4 regions of the Streptoverticillium reticulum genome follow, and region 4 is predicted to be linked to each of the others. Evidence: riboswitches for the same ligand, from Rfam matches in the RefSeq annotation. Region 4 holds a riboswitch; each other region holds the start of a gene.
What was found. A riboswitch is a leader RNA that binds a small molecule or an ion and turns the genes downstream of it on or off. The one in region 4 is predicted to bind cobalamin.
Positions count from the first base shown of each region.

Region 1: linked by a shared signal. The riboswitch ahead of cobN (cobaltochelatase subunit CobN) and the one ahead of metE (5-methyltetrahydropteroyltriglutamate--homocysteine S-methyltransferase) in region 4 are both predicted to bind cobalamin.
Region 2: linked by a shared signal. The riboswitch ahead of ACMATS_RS27015 (prenyltransferase/squalene oxidase repeat-containing protein) and the one ahead of metE (5-methyltetrahydropteroyltriglutamate--homocysteine S-methyltransferase) in region 4 are both predicted to bind cobalamin.
Region 3: linked by a shared signal. The riboswitch ahead of ACMATS_RS13270 (ribonucleoside-diphosphate reductase subunit alpha) and the one ahead of metE (5-methyltetrahydropteroyltriglutamate--homocysteine S-methyltransferase) in region 4 are both predicted to bind cobalamin.

Region 1 is NZ_CP179755.1:1,511,857-1,515,589, forward strand. It holds gene cobN (cobaltochelatase subunit CobN) at 1-2,870, opposite strand, end outside; cobalamin riboswitch at 2,902-3,028, opposite strand; gene cobG (precorrin-3B synthase) at 3,159-3,733, shown strand, end outside.
Region 2 is NZ_CP179755.1:5,866,668-5,870,400, reverse strand. It holds gene ACMATS_RS27020 (aldehyde dehydrogenase) at 1-1,093, opposite strand, end outside; cobalamin riboswitch at 1,217-1,354, shown strand; gene ACMATS_RS27015 (prenyltransferase/squalene oxidase repeat-containing protein) at 1,472-2,737, shown strand; gene ACMATS_RS27010 (SCO2322 family protein) at 2,743-3,381, shown strand; gene ACMATS_RS27005 (CbiQ family ECF transporter T component) at 3,404-3,733, shown strand, end outside.
Region 3 is NZ_CP179755.1:2,975,719-2,979,451, reverse strand. It holds gene ACMATS_RS13275 (ribonucleotide-diphosphate reductase subunit beta) at 1-60, opposite strand, end outside; gene ACMATS_RS13270 (ribonucleoside-diphosphate reductase subunit alpha) at 60-2,453, opposite strand; cobalamin riboswitch at 2,616-2,751, opposite strand; gene ACMATS_RS13265 (hypothetical protein) at 2,998-3,312, shown strand; gene ACMATS_RS13260 (hypothetical protein) at 3,620-3,733, opposite strand, start outside.
Region 4 is NZ_CP179755.1:7,977,531-7,981,263, reverse strand. It holds gene ACMATS_RS36360 (alpha/beta hydrolase) at 1-123, shown strand, start outside; gene metE (5-methyltetrahydropteroyltriglutamate--homocysteine S-methyltransferase) at 186-2,510, opposite strand; cobalamin riboswitch at 2,679-2,844, opposite strand; gene ACMATS_RS36350 (dihydrofolate reductase family protein) at 3,297-3,733, shown strand, end outside.

The DNA.
Region 1 (3,733 bases), 6.5 Mb from region 4:
TCGTCGCCGTGCTCGGCGAGGTCGGCCTGGGCGTGGGCGCGGACGTGGTTCTGCCCTGCGGGCTCGTCCAGCGAGGCGGCGAGCCGCACCGCGTCGTCCAGCAGGCCGATCACGTGCGGGAAGGCGTCTCGGAAGAAGCCGCTGATGCGGAGGGTGACGTCGATGCGGGGACGGCCCAGTTCCTCCAGCCCGATCGGCTCCAGACCCGTCACGCGCCGCGACGCGGCGTCCCACACCGGGCGGATGCCCAGCAGGGCGAGGGCCTCGGCGACGTCGTCACCGGCCGTGCGCATGGCGCTCGTTCCCCACAGGGACAGGCCCACCGAGGTCGGCCAGTCGCCGTTGTCGGTGCGGTAGCGCTCCACCAGGGAGTCGGCGAGGGCCTGTCCGGTCTCCCAGGCGAGGCGGCTGGGGACGGCCTTGGGGTCGACGGAGTAGAAGTTGCGGCCGGTCGGCAGGACGTTGACGAGGCCGCGCAGGGGGGAGCCCGACGGGCCGGCGGGAACGAAGCCGCCGGCGAGGGCGTGCACGGCGTGGTCGATCTCGTCGGTGGTCGCGGCCAGCCGCGGCACGACCTCGCGGGCGGCGAACTCCAGGATCGCGGCGACCTGTTCGCCGTGCTCGGTGGGCACGGCCGCCGGGTCCCAGCCCGCGTCCTCCATGGCCTGGACCAGGGCGCGCGCCTTCTCCTCCGCCTCGTCGGCCGTGGTCCGCGTCGCGGCGGACTCGTCGAGGCCGAGGGCCTCGCGCAGGCCGGGCAGGGCGGCGGTGCCGCCCCAGATCTGCCGGGCGCGCAGGATGGACAGGACCAGGTTGACGCGCTCGGGGCCGGTGGGCGCGTTGCCCAGGACGTGCAGGCCGTCGCGGATCTGGGCGTCCTTGACCTCGCACAGCCAGCCGTCGACGTGCAGCAGGAAGTCGTCGAAGCCGTCGTCCTCGGGACGCTCCTCCATGCCGAGGTCGTGGTCGAGGCGGGCGGCCTGGATCAGGGTCCAGATCTGGGCGCGGATGGCCGGGAGCTTGGCCGGGTCCATGGACGAGATCTGGGCGTATTCGTCGAGGAGTTGCTCCAGGCGCGCGATGTCGCCGTAGGACTCGGCACGGGCCATCGGCGGCACGAGGTGGTCGACGAGCGTGGCGTGGGCGCGGCGCTTGGCCTGGGTGCCCTCGCCCGGGTCGTTGACGAGGAACGGGTAGACGAGCGGGAGGTCGCCGAGGGCGGCGTCGGGGCCGCAGGCCGCGGACAGGCCGGCGTTCTTGCCGGGCAGCCACTCCAGGTTGCCGTGCTTGCCGAGGTGGACCATCGCGTCGGCGCCGAAGCCGCCGTCCTCGCGGGTGGCCGCGATCCAGCGGTAGGCGGCCAGGTAGTGGTGCGAGGGCGGCAGGTCGGGGTCGTGGTAGATGGCGATGGGGTTCTCGCCGAAGCCGCGCGGCGGCTGGATGAGGACCAGCAGGTTGCCGCGGCGCAGGGCGGCCAGCACGATGTCGCCCTCGGGGTTGCGGCTGCGGTCGAGGAACATCTCGCCGGGCGCGGGCCCCCAGTGTTCCTCGACGGCCTCGCGCAGTTCGGCCGGGAGTCGGTCGTACCAGCGCTTGTAGTCGGCGGCCGGGATGCGGACGGGGTTGCGGGCGAGCTGCTCCTCGGTGAGCCAGTCCTGGTCGTGGCCGCCGGCCTCGATGAGGGCGTAGATGAGCTCGTCGCCGTCGCCCGACTCCAGCCCGGGAACGGGCTCTTCGGCCTCGTTCCCGAAGTCGTAGCCCTCCGCGCGCAGCCGGCGCAGCAGCGCGACGGCGCTGGCGGGGGTGTCGAGACCGACGGCGTTGCCGATGCGTGAGTGCTTGGTGGGGTAGGCGGAGAGGACGAGGGCGATCCGCTTCTCGGCGGCCGGGATGTGGCGCAGGCGGGCGTGGCGCACGGCGATGCCGGCGACGCGGGCGGCGCGCTCGGGGTCGGCGACGTAGGCGGGCAGGCCGTCCTCGTCGACCTCCTTGAAGGAGAACGGGACGGTGATGATGCGCCCGTCGAACTCCGGGACGGCGACCTGGGTCGCGGCGTCGAGTGGGGAGAGGCCCTCGTCGTTCTCCTCCCACGCGCTGCGCGGCCCGGTCAGGCACAGGGCCTGCAGGACGGGCACGTCCAGGGAGGCGAGGGCGCCGGCGTCCCAGGACTCGTCGTCGCCGCCGGCCGAGGCATCGGCGGGCTTGGTGCCGCCCGCGGCGAGCACGGTGGTGACGACGACGTCGGCCGCGCGCAGGGCGTCGACGAGTTCGGGCTCGGGGGCGCGCAGCGAGGCGACGTACAGCGGCAGCGCCCGGCCGCCCGCGTCCTCGACGGCACCGCAGAGGGCGTCGACGAAAGCGGTGTTGCCGCTCATGTGGTGGGCACGGTAGTAGAGCACGGCGACGAGCGGGCCGTCCGGGTTCGCCGCCTTCGGGGTGCGCTCGAGCTCGCCCCACGAGGGGGCGGAGGCGGGCGGTTCGAAGCCGTGGCCGGTCAGCAGCACGGTGTCGGAGAGGAACCGCGCCAGCTGGTCGAGGTTGGCGGGCCCGCCGTGGGCAAGGTAGGCGTGGGCCTCGGCGGCGATGCCGATGGGCACGGTCGAGTGCTCCATCAGCTGGGCGTCGGGCGCCTGTTCACCGGTCAGGACGACGACGGGCCTGTCCCCGGCGAGCAGCAGGTCGAGCCCTTCCTGCCAGGCGCGGACGCCGCCGAGGAGCCGTACGACGACGAGGTCGGTGCCCTCCAGCAGAGCGGGCAGCTCTTCGCGGTCCAGCCGGGCGGGGTTGGCGAGCCGGTACGGCACCGGTCCGCCGGCCGCGCGGGCGCTGAGCAGGTCGGTGTCGGACGTCGACAGGAGAAGGATGCGCATGCTGCGGCTGGCCTTCCTCGGGGTCCGCGCCCCGGGTGGTCGTGAGGACGGCGGGAGTTCCTGACTCGCCCGGCGTCTCACCGCCGTGCTCACAGTGGCGGGACCGTACCGGAATCACACCGGCTTCCTCCCCTGTCGCCGTCGCTGGCGTGGTCATACTAGCGGGGGCGCGCCCCGAAGGGGGCGCCCCGTCAAGGGGCGCGAGGAACTGCGCGACCAGCTCCCACCGGCCCGCAGCCGACGGACAAGCCCGGCACCGCCACCCCCACCGTGGGTATGCTCGCCGCCATGCCCGCCCCCTCCGACCCCCCTGCCCGCACCGGCGGCGACCGCTGCCCCGGTGCGGTCCGGTTGCACCCCGCGGACGACGGCGCCCTGGCCCGCGTCCGGCTGCCGGGCGGACTTCTGACGAACCGTCAGGCCGAAGCGCTGGCACGGCTGTCCGACGAACTGGGCGACGGGCACCTCGACCTCACCTCCCGCGGCAACGTCCAGCTCCGCGGCCTCCCCGAAGCCTGCGGCGGCGAACTCGGCAGCCGCCTTCACGAAGCGGGCCTGCTGCCCTCCGAACGGCACGACCGCGTACGGAACGTGGCGGCGTCCCCGCTCTGCGGCCTCGACGGCCCGGCTCCCGCCGACGTCCAGGCCTGGTCCCGCGCACTGGACCAACTCCTCTGTGCGAACCCGGACATCACTAAACTTTCCGGACGTTTCCTCTTCGGTCTGGACGACGGCCGCGGCGATATCGCCGCCCTCGCCCCCGATGTGACATTGATCGCAACGGACGACGGGCACGCCCTGCTCTCCTACGCGGCAACCGGCTCCTGCCTGCGCATCCCCGCCGCGCACGCCCCGCGCGCGGC
Region 2 (3,733 bases), 2.1 Mb from region 4:
CCTTCTCCCGGCCGGCCGGACGGCCGCCGCCCGCGAGGATCTTGGCTCCTTCCTCCCTCCCGAATGCGATGTACTCCAGCGAGCGGTCGCGCTGCCGCCGCGTCACCAGCGGGCCGACCGCGGTCGCCGGGTCGAGCGGGTCGCCGACGGTCAACTCCGCGGCGGCCGCGGCCAACCGTTCGGCGAGCTCCGCGTAGTGGACGCGCGGGGCCAGGATGCGGGTCTGGGCAACGCACGCCTGGCCGTTGTTCATCCAGGCGCTGGGCACGATGCCCGCGACGGCCGCGTCCAGGTCGGCGTCCGGCAGAACGATGGCGGCGGACTTGCCGCCCAGTTCGAGCGTGACGCGGGTCAGGTTGCGCGCGGCGACCTCCATCACGCGCTTGCCCGCCGCGACCGACCCGGTGAAGGCCACCTTGTCGACGCCGGGGTGCCCGACGAGGTACTCGCCGGTCTCCCGCCCGGCGGGCAGGACCGACAGCACGCCCTCCGGCAGCCCTGCCTCCGCGGCGATCTCCGCGAGGAGGTACGCGTCCAGCGGCGTCTCGGGCGACGGCTTGAGGATCACCGAGCAGCCGGCCAGCAGCGCGGGCGCCAGCTTCGTGGCCGCGGTGAACTGCGGCACGTTCCAGGGCACCACGGCCGCCACCACCCCGACCGGCTCGCGCCGCACGAGCAGCGGGCCGAGCGCGCCGGCCCGGCGTTCCTCGTAGGGGAAGTCCCGGGCCACGGAGATGGCGCAGTCCCACACCATCACCGCGCCGAGCGCCTGCGCGAGGACGCTCCAGGAGTAGGGGGAGCCGTTCTGCGCGGAGATGACGCGGGCGAACTCCTCGTACCGGGCGGCGATCGCGTCCTTGATGCGGGTGACGACCGCGATCCGCTCGTCCGGCGGCAGCCCGGCCCACACCCCGGAGTCGAAGGCGGTACGGGCCGCGACCACGGCCCGGTCCACGTCGGCGGGCGCGGCGTGCGGCACGCGCCCGATGGTCTCCTCGGTGTGCGGCGAGACGACGTCGAGCACGGCGTCCGTCGCCGGTTCCACCATGGTGCCGCCGATGAAGAGCTGTCCGTGCTCGGCGATTCCGGTCATCTGTGACCCCTCCCTATCTGACGTCCCATCAGATGCCCCATCAGATGGGGATAGCAGCTCCCCGCAGGACGGGCAATGCATGCGCATGTGCGGTACGTAACCGCCCCGCCACGCATGCGGGCATCCGGTTAAGGTGTCCGGGACAACTTCATCCCACCTCGGAACGGGGGAAGCCGGTGCGAATCCGGCGCTGACCCGCAACCGTGAGCAGGGCCCCGGGCCCTGTGAGCCGGAGCACCCGTACCGAGGCGGAAAAGGCTCACCCGTCGAGGTATGCGGGGCCGGGCCGGTGCCCCGCGCCCCGGCGCGGCGACCGCCGCGCGGCTGCGTACGCCCTCCCGTACGGACTCGTACAGACACCGAGAGGCACCGACCCCCATGGCCCCCTCCTTCGCCGTCCACGCGCGCCGCGGCGCCGTGGCCCTGGCCACCGCCGCCGTGCTGGGCGCCGCCGCAGCGCCCGCGGCCTTCGCCGACGGCTCCCCGTCCCCGGCGGCCCCGGGTCTGTACGGCGCCAAGGACCCCAAGTTCGACGGTGTCTTCCGGCAGTCGCTCGCCCTCGTCGCCCAGCACGCGGTGGGCGTCTCCCCGGCCCCCGCGGCCGTGGACTGGCTGGCGGGCCAGCAGTGCTCCGACGGCGGCTTCGCCGGCTACCGGGCCGACACCGGCAAGGCCTGCGACCCCAAGGCCGGCGAGTTCACGGACGCGACCTCCGCCGCCGTGCAGGGCCTCGCCGCCGTGGGCGGCCGGGACGGCGCCGTGCAGAAGGGCCTCGGCTGGCTCAAGGAGCACCAGAACGAGGACGGCGGCTGGGGCATGACCCCCGGCGCGGCCAGCGACGCCAACTCCACCTCCATCGCGGCCGGCGCCTTCGCCGCCGCGGGCCAGGACCCGGCGAAGGCCACCGGCAAGGGCGGCAAGAGCCCGTACGACGCGCTGCTGTCCTTCCAGCTCGGCTGCGACAAGAAGGAGGACGAGCGCGGCGCGTTCGCCTACCTCCCGCAGAACGGCGAGCTGCAGGCCAACGACCTCGCCTCGACCGCGGCCGCCCTGGCCGCCCTCGGCAAGGGCTTCGGGGCCGGTGCACCGGACAAGGGCGACAAGCCCGTCAAGCCGCTGGACTGCGCGGGCGACGACAGCGCGAAGCCCAAGGACGCGGCCGCTGCGGCCGACGCCGTCGCCGGCTACCTGGCGAAGAAGCTCGACGCGAACGGCGGGCAGCTGAAGTCCTCGATGCCGGGCGCCCCGGAGGGCCCCGACTTCGGCGCCACCGCCGACGCCGTGATCGCCCTCGCCGCGGGCGGGCACCGCGAGGCGGCCGGCAAGCCGCTGGCGTGGCTGCAGTCCAAGGACAGCAAGACCGCCGAGTGGGCCGCGGGCGACCCGGGCCGCCTCGCCAAGCTGATCCTCGCCGCGCACACCGCGGGCGCCGACCCGCGCGCCTTCGGCGGCGCGGACCTGGTGCAGCAGCTCGCCGCGACGGGCCCGAAGCCGGAGGCCGCGGCTTCGGAGAAGCCGTCGGCCGAGGAGAAGAAGGACGGCGGCAGCGACTCCACCCGCTGGTGGGTCCTGGGCGCCGCCTTCATCGCCAGCGTCGGCGTCGGCATCCTCCTCAGCGGCCGCATGAAGAAGAACCAGCAGTGACACGGGTGATGCGCGGAGCCGGTGCGCTTCTGGCGGCCGGGATGCTCGCAGTGCTCGGCGCGGCCCCCGCGCAGGCGGCCGGCTACCGCTACTGGTCCTTCTGGCAGGCGGCGGGCGGCGGCAAGGACTGGACGTACGCCACGCAGGGCCCCGCCACCGCACGCCCCGGCGACGGGGAGACGATCGGCTTCCGCTTCGCCGTCAGCGAGGACTCCGCGCAGGCGGCGAAGCCGCGGGGCGCGGCCGACTTCGCGGCGGTGTGCGACGCCACGCCCGCGAAGGACGGCAGCAAGCGGGTGGCCGTCGTCCTCGACTTCGGCACGGCCGCGGACGCCCCCGCGGGCGCCGCCCCGCCGGCCGCGCGCACCGCGTGCGCGCAGGTCGGCACGGACGCGAGCGCCGGGGAGGCGCTGGCCGCGGTGGCGAAGCCGCTGCGCTACAACTCCTCCGCGCTGCTGTGCGCGATCGCCGGATACCCGGAGTCGGGCTGCGGCGAGCAGGTGGGCGGCGGCAGCAGGCCCGCGGCCGGACCGGAGAAGAAGAAGGACGACGGCGGGCCCTCCGCCGGCCTGGTCGCGGGCATCGCGGCCGTGGCCGTCCTCGGCGCGGCCGCCGTCTGGCAGACCCGCCGCCGGCGCGGATAGGAACGCGGACAGGGAACATCGGGTGAGGAACAGCGGCGCTCTGCACGCCGGCGCATGGTGGATCTGGGCCCTGGGGCTGGCCGCGGCGGCATCGCGGACGACCAACCCCCTGCTGCTCGGCCTGCTCGTCGGCGTCGCGGGCTATGTGGTGGCGGCCCGGCGGACGGACGCGCCGTGGGCGCGCTCGTACGGGGCGTTCCTCAAGCTCGGGCTGGCCGTCATCGGCATCCGCCTGGTCTTCGCGGTGCTCCTGGGCTCGCCGATCCCCGGTACGCACACGCTGCTCACGCTCCCCGAGGTCCCGCTGCCCGACTGGGCGCGCGGGGTGCGCATCGGCGGCCGGGTGACCGCG
Region 3 (3,733 bases), 5.0 Mb from region 4:
GGGACGCAGGGTCAGCTCGAAGCCCGGGTCGAGCAGGTTCTTGGAACGTTCGGCGGACATTACTGGCAGGCCTCGCAGGACTCGGGGTTTTCGAGGGAGCAGGCGATGGCGTCCGCGTCGGGCGCGGCCTGCTGCACCGGAATGGTGGCGGCGGCGGCCGAATTGCCGGACGCCGCGCGGGCGATGCGGGTCGCGGGGCGCGAACGCAGGTAGTACGTCGTCTTGATGCCCTGCTTCCAGGCGTACGCGTACATCGAGCTGAGCTTGCCGATGGTGGGCGAGGCCATGAAGAGGTTCAGCGACTGGCTCTGGTCCAGGTACGGCGTGCGGGCCGCGGCCATGTCGATCAGGGAGCGCTGCGGGATCTCCCAGGCGGTGCGGTACAGGTCGCGCACCTCCTGCGGGATCCACTTCAGGTCCTGGATCGAGCCGTTGGCGTCGGTCATCGCGTCGCGCGTGGTGGCGTCCCACACGCCGAGCTGCTTCAGGTCCTCCACCAGGTAGGTGTTGACCTGGAGGAACTCACCGCTGAGGGTCTCGCGCTTGAAGAGGTTGGAGACCTGCGGCTCGATGCACTCGTACACGCCGGCGATCGAGGCGATCGTGGCGGTCGGGGCGATGGCGAGCAGCAGCGAGTTGCGCATGCCGGTCTTCGCGATCCGGGCGCGCAGGGCGTCCCAGCGCTCCGGCCAGGTGGCCGTGGCGTCCGCGTAGTGGTCGGGGTGCAGCACGCCGCGGGCGGTGCGGGTGGCCTCCCAGGCCGGGTGCGGGCCGTGCCGCTCGGCGAGGTCGGCCGAGGACTCGTACGCCGCCAGCATGATCCGCTCGGAGATCCGGGTGGACAGCGCCTTCGCCTCGGGCGAGTCGAAGGCCAGCCGCAGCCGGAAGAAGACGTCCTGCAGGCCCATCAGGCCCAGACCGACCGGCCGCCAGCGGGAGTTGGAGGAGCCCGCCTGTTCGGTCGGGTAGAAGTTGATGTCCACGACGCGGTCGAGGAAGGTGACGGCCGTGCGGACCGTGCGGTCCAGCTTCTCCCAGTCCATCTCGCCGTCGGCACCCAGGTGCGCGGCGAGGTTGACCGAACCGAGGTTGCAGACGGCCGTCTCGCCGTCGTTGGTGACCTCGAGGATCTCGGTGCAGAGGTTGGAGGAGTGGACGACCGCGCCCGGCTCGGCGGTCTGGTTGGCGGTGCGGTTGGAGGCGTCCTTGAACGTCATCCAGCCGTTGCCGGTCTGCGCGAGGGTGCGCATCATGCGGGCGTAGAGGACGCGGGCCGGGATCTGCTTGACGGCCTTGCCCTGGGCCTCGTACGCACGGTACGCGGCGTCGAACTCGTCGCCCCACAGGTCGACCAGGTCGGGGGTGTCCGCCGGGGAGAACAGCGACCAGTCGGCGTCCGCCTCGACGCGGCGCATGAACTCGTCCGGAATCCAGTGCGCGATGTTGAGGTTGTGGGTGCGGCGGGCCTCTTCGCCCGTGTTGTCGCGGAGCTCCAGGAACTCCTCGATGTCCGCGTGCCAGGTCTCCAGGTAGACGCAGGCCGCGCCCTTGCGCCGGCCGCCCTGGTTGACCGCGGCGACGGAGGCGTCGAGGGTGCGCAGGAACGGCACGATGCCGTTGGAGTGCCCGTTGGTGCCGCGGATCAGAGAACCGCGGGAGCGGATGCGGGAGTAGGAGAGCCCGATGCCGCCCGCGTGCTTCGACAGCCGCGCGACCTGGTGGTAGCGGTCGTAGATCGAGTCCAGCTCGTCCAGCGGCGAGTCCAGCAGGTAGCAGGACGACATCTGCGGGTGGCGCGTGCCGGAGTTGAAGAGCGTGGGGGAGGACGGCAGGTACGAGAGCGTGCTGGTGAGCCGGTAGAGCTCGGCGACGTCCTCCAGGGCCCGGACGGAGTGGTCCTCGGCCAGGCCGCAGGCGACGCGCAGCAGGAAGTGCTGCGGGGTCTCGATCACGTTGCGGGTGATCGGGTGCCGGAGCAGGTAGCGGCTGTGGAGCGTCCGCAGGCCGAAGTACCCGAACCGGTCGTCGGCGCCGTCGGCGAGGGCGCCGTCCACGAGCGCGTCGAGCCGCGCGGCGTGCTCGGCGACGAACGCGGCGGTGCCGTCGGCGATCAGGCCCTCACGGTGCCCGACGGCGACGGAGGCGGAGAAGGAGACCGCGCCCTGCCCGGCCGCCTCCTCCCGGATGGCGAGCGTGAGCAGCCGCGCCGCGAGCCGCGAGTACTCCGGCTCCTCGGCGATCAGCCCGGCGGCGGCCTCGGTGGCCAGGGACCGCAGCTCGGCCTCGTCCGACCCGGGGTGCCGGCCGCGCAGCGCGGCGGCGGCGACCTTGCCGGGGTCGGTGGCGGGCAGATCGGCGGTGAGATCGGTCAGGGTGCGCAGCAGCGCGGTCCCGGGGCCGCCGGTCTCCTCCGCAGTGGCTGCTGAGACCGGATCGGCGGGCGCGATGGTCACGTGTGGCTCTCCCTCGCTCGGCTGGTCGGCTGGGGCCGCTCGGGAGGCACTCGACGGAACGCGTACCGGCACACTTCTTCGGGGCATGCCGGACAGCGCCCATCGGCCCAACCCGCGGGGCCCGGACGTGTTCGTCACCCATGCCAAGCCCTGGGGCGGCTCGGACGTGGGCGCGCTGGCGGCAGGTCCTCGGACTTGTGGAGCGCATATGCGCATACATTCACCGTTGCGGGACAGTTCCGGATTTCCACCGGATTCCCCTGCGGCGACAGCGAGGACGAGCATACATCTAGTGCCGGGGGTCGGGAGCGCCCCCACATGTTGTGTCGGGGCGTCGTCGGATGGTTGCGGAATGTGCTAACGGGTGGGGGTGTGCGGGGGGTTGGGGGGTGGGCCGCGGGGGCGCGGTGAGGGGGCTTCAGGGGCTCTTCACGGGCCTGGAAACCGCCCCGGGCGGGGGTTGGCTGCCCTAGGATCGAACGGCTCGGACAGCCACGTCGGGCCCGGCGGACGGCCGGGCCGACCGCCCGTCAGGAGAAGCGGCATGAGCGCACAGCAGACCCCCGTGATCACCACGACCTTCCGCGGCGAGACGGTCACGGTCCGGGCCACCATCCGTGACGTACGCGACTTCCTGCCCGAGCATCGGAGAGAGGCCTTCACCGAGGCCGTGGAGACGACGCCCGTCGCCGACCTCATGACTCTCTTCATGGACTGGGTGTGGGAGGCGACCGGCGACGATCCGCGCGTCGCCGAGGCCTGTGCCCGGGCCCGTGCGGGTGACCGCTCCGCCGCGATCGACCACGAGGCCTACCTCGACAGCCGCAGCGACAGCCACGGTGTCCAGGGGGCAGCGTGAGCAGGCGTTTCGCTCTGCTCTACAGCGACGATGTCTCCCGCACCCTCGACAACCCTCCTGAAGAACAATGCGGACGCCTTCCAGCGGATCGCGGCCGCACTGCGGACGTTCGCCGACAATCCGTATGTACCGGGAGCGCCTCGCGTCAACGAGGACGGGTTGGCTGAACTCCGGCAACCAGGGCTGTTCAGGGCGGCCTGCCATGTGGCTGGAACACCGGAGCGAGGCGGCGTGGTGACCACGGTGCGGCTCTTGGCCCTGGCCTGACCTCTGCACCGCTGCGGGCGGACGGGAGAGGTCCGGACAGTCAGCCGTCGTGGCCGAGGTCGCGATCGTCCTGCTTCCGCTTCGCGGCCTGCGCGTAGAGCAGGGCATCGATCACTTTGCGGGCCGTGGCCAGGGGAACGGTCCCCAGGTACAC
Region 4 (3,733 bases):
GCCAGGACCTGCGCTCCCGAGCCCGACCCGGCACCGGTCTACGTGACCCCGTCTCCTACCTCGTTGACGGCCGGGACCACGCTCGCACCCACCGACCCGCAGGCCGTGCACGGCGTCCGGTGAAGCTGCTCAAAGCCGGCTGACGGCCTGGACCGGCACCGCCCGCCGGTCCAGGCCTTTCCCGTTCAGGAGACCGTGCCGTCCAGCTCCTTGCGCACCACACGGGCCGCCGTCACCAGGTTCTCCAGAGACGCCCGCACCTCCGTCCAGCCGCGGGTCTTCAGACCGCAGTCGGGGTTGACCCACAGACGCTCGCCCGGGATCGCGGCCAGGCCCTTCCGCAGCAGGTCCGCCGCCTCGGCGGCACCGGGGACGCGGGGCGAGTGGATGTCGTAGACGCCGGGGCCGACTTCGCGCGGATACCCGGCCGCGGCCAGCTCGCCGGCGACCTGCATGTGGGAGCGGGCGGCCTCCAGGCTGATGACGTCGGCGTCGAGGTCGTCGATGGCCGTCAGGATGTCGCCGAACTCCGCATAGCACATGTGCGTGTGGATCTGGGTGTCCGGCCGGATGCCGCTGGTGGCGAGCCGGAAGGCCTCGGTGGCCCAGACGAGGTACGCCGCGCGGTCGGCCCTGCGCAGCGGGAGGGTCTCGCGCAGGGCGGGCTCGTCGGCCTGGATCACCGAAGCGCCCGCCGCCTCCAGGTCGTTCACCTCGTCGCGCAACGCGAGGGCGACCTGCCGGGCGGTCTCGGCAAGCGGCTGGTCGTCGCGGACGAAGGACCAGGCGAGCATGGTGACGGGTCCGGTCAGCATGCCCTTGACCGGCCGGTCGGTGAGCGACTGGGCGTAGCGGGTCCAGCGGACGGTCATCGGTTCGGGGCGGGAGATGTCGCCGGCGAGGATCGGCGGGCGGACGTAGCGGGTTCCGTAGGACTGGACCCAGCCGTGCTGCGTGGCCAGGTAGCCGGTGAGCTGTTCGGCGAAGTACTGGACCATGTCGTTGCGTTCGGGCTCGCCGTGGACGAGCACGTCGATGCCGGCCTCCTCCTGGAAGGCGACGACCTCGCGGATCTCGGCCTCGATGCGCTCCTCGTAGGCGGCCGTGCCGATGCGTCCGGCGCGCAGGCCGGCGCGGGCGGTGCGCAGCTCGCTGGTCTGCGGGAAGGAGCCGATGGTGGTGGTCGGCAGCAACGGCAGTCCGAGACGGTCGCGTTGGGCCGCTGCGCGCAGGCCGTAGCGCTGCGAGCGGTGCGTGTCGGCCTCGGTGACGGCGGCACTGCGGGCGCGCACGGCAGGGTCGTGGGTGATGGCGGATCCTGCCCGGGAGGCCAGATCCGCTCGATTGGCGGCGAGTTCGGCCGCGACGGAGTCGGTGCCGCGCTCCAGTGCGCGGGCCAGCGTGACGATCTCGCCCGTCTTCTGGCGGGCGAAGGCGAGCCAGCGGACGATCTGCGGGTCGATGTCCCGTTCGGCCGTGGCGTCGAGCGGGACGTGCAGCAGGGAGCAGGAGGCCGCGACGTCGACGCGGCCTGCGAGGCCGAGGAGGGTGCCGAGGGTGGCCAGCGATTTCTCCAGGTCGTTGATCCACACGTTGCGGCCGTTGACCACGCCGGCGACCAGGCGTTTGCCGGGCAGACCGCCGACGGCCGCGAGGTCGTCGAGGTTGGCGGCCGCGGACCGGGTGAAGTCGAGGGCCAGGCCCTCGACCGGAGCCTTGGCCAGGACCGGCAGGGCCTCGCCGAGGCGGTCGAAGTAGGAGGCGACCAGCAGCTTCGGCCGGTCGGTGAGGGCGCCCAGTTCGCGGTAGGCGCGGGCGGCGGCGTTCAGCTCGGCCGGGGTGCGGTCCTGGACCAGGGCGGGCTCGTCGAGCTGCACCCACTCGGCGCCGGCGGCCCTGAGGTCCGCCAGCACTTCGGCGTAGACGGGCAGCAACCGGTCGAGGAGCGTGAGCGGTTCGAAGCCGGGCCCGACGCCGGGCGCGGGCTTCGCGAGCAGGAGGTAGGTGACGGGACCGACCAGGACGGGGCGCGCGGCCAGGCCCAGGGCGAGGGCCTCCTCGAGCTCGGCGAGCTGCTTGGCGGAGTCGGTGGTGAAGACGGTGTCGGGGCCGAGTTCCGGGACCAGGTAGTGGTAGTTGGTGTCGAACCACTTGGTCATCTCCAGCGGCGCCACGTCCTGGGTGCCGCGGGCCATCGCGAAGTAGCCGTCCAGGGCGTCGGCTTCGACGGCCGCGCGGTGCCGGGCGGGGATCGCACCGACCATGACGCTGGTGTCCAGGACGTGGTCGTAGTACGAGAAGTCGCCGGTCGGCACCTCGTGGATGCCGGCCTCGGCGAGCTGCCGCCAGGTGGTGCGGCGCAGTCCGGCGGCCGTCTCCCGGAGGGCGTCGGCGGTGACGCGGCCCTTCCAGTAGCCCTCGATCGCCTTCTTCAGTTCGCGGTTGCGGCCTTGGCGGGGGTAGCCGTACACGGTGGCGCGGGCTGCCGCGGCTGCGGACTTGCTGGTCACAAAACTCTCCTTCGCGAGCTGCATCCTGGATCTCGGAACGCGGCGAGAACGCGAAGGGGTTGGCGGACGGACCACGCCACAGCCGTGGAGCGCCCGTTCGATGGATACGCCGACCCGCCCTCGAGGTCACCGAGATCTCCGCGCACGATCGGTCGCGCGCGGGCAACGGGCAGGTCTTCGGACTCACGGGCACATCTGCCGAAGGCAGACACCTACTGGCCGTCGCTTCCCGGACCCGTCACAGGGCCCAGTGCGTATGACGGCGGTCGTTCCCGCTCACCGCTGCGGGGCAGTCCCGGATTCCCACCGGGTTCCCTCTTACGACGCGCCTGCCTGGCGAGCAGGGCGAACCAGCTGCACGCGCCACCCTAGGGCGGGGATCCGGTACTTGAACAGCGGTGTTCACATGCCGGTCACGCAAGTCCGTGTGTCATGAACCACGTTTGGGCTCTCCTTGTGCCCGGCACCGAAGCGCCCCGTAAGGGGCGCGGGGAACTGCGCGACCGGCCACGACGCGCCCGCAGCCGAGGTTCTCGGGGCTGCGCCCCGGACCCCTGGGGTGGTGCGTCGGCTGCAGGCCGTCGGTGGCCGGTCGCGCCCACGCGGCGGAGCCGCATATGTCAACAGCCCCGCGCCCCTTACGGGGCGCACACCCGCACCCACGAGCGAAGATCCGCCGGACAGGCCCTGGCACCGCGGCGTTGTCAGTGGTCGGTGCGACGATCGTCCCGGCGGCGCGAACACGTGCCGCGTCCTGCGGTTTCGAAGAACGAGGAGTGAAATCCCGTGCGCATCGTGGTCAGTGAATTCATGAGCCTGGACGGCGTCGTGCAGGCACCCGGCGGAGCCGAGGAGGACACCGACGGCGGCTTCGCCCACGGCGGCTGGTCGCACCCGTTCTTCGACCCGGAGGTGATGGGCGGGGCCATCTCCGAGGCCCTGGGCAGGACCGAGGCACTGCTGTTCGGGCGCCGCACGTGGCAGACGATGGCCGCGGCGTGGCCGGAGCGGGCCGGCGATCCGTTCGCCGACCGGATGAACTCCCTCCCGAAGTACGTCGTGACCGGGACCCTGGGGGACGCCGAGCTGACGTGGAACAACACCACGCGCATCCCCGGCGACCAGGCACTGGCCCGCATCCGCGAACTGCGCGCCGCCGACGGCGGCGACCTGCAGGTCATGGGCAGCCCCACGCTCGTCCGCACCCTCCTGGGCGAGGGCCT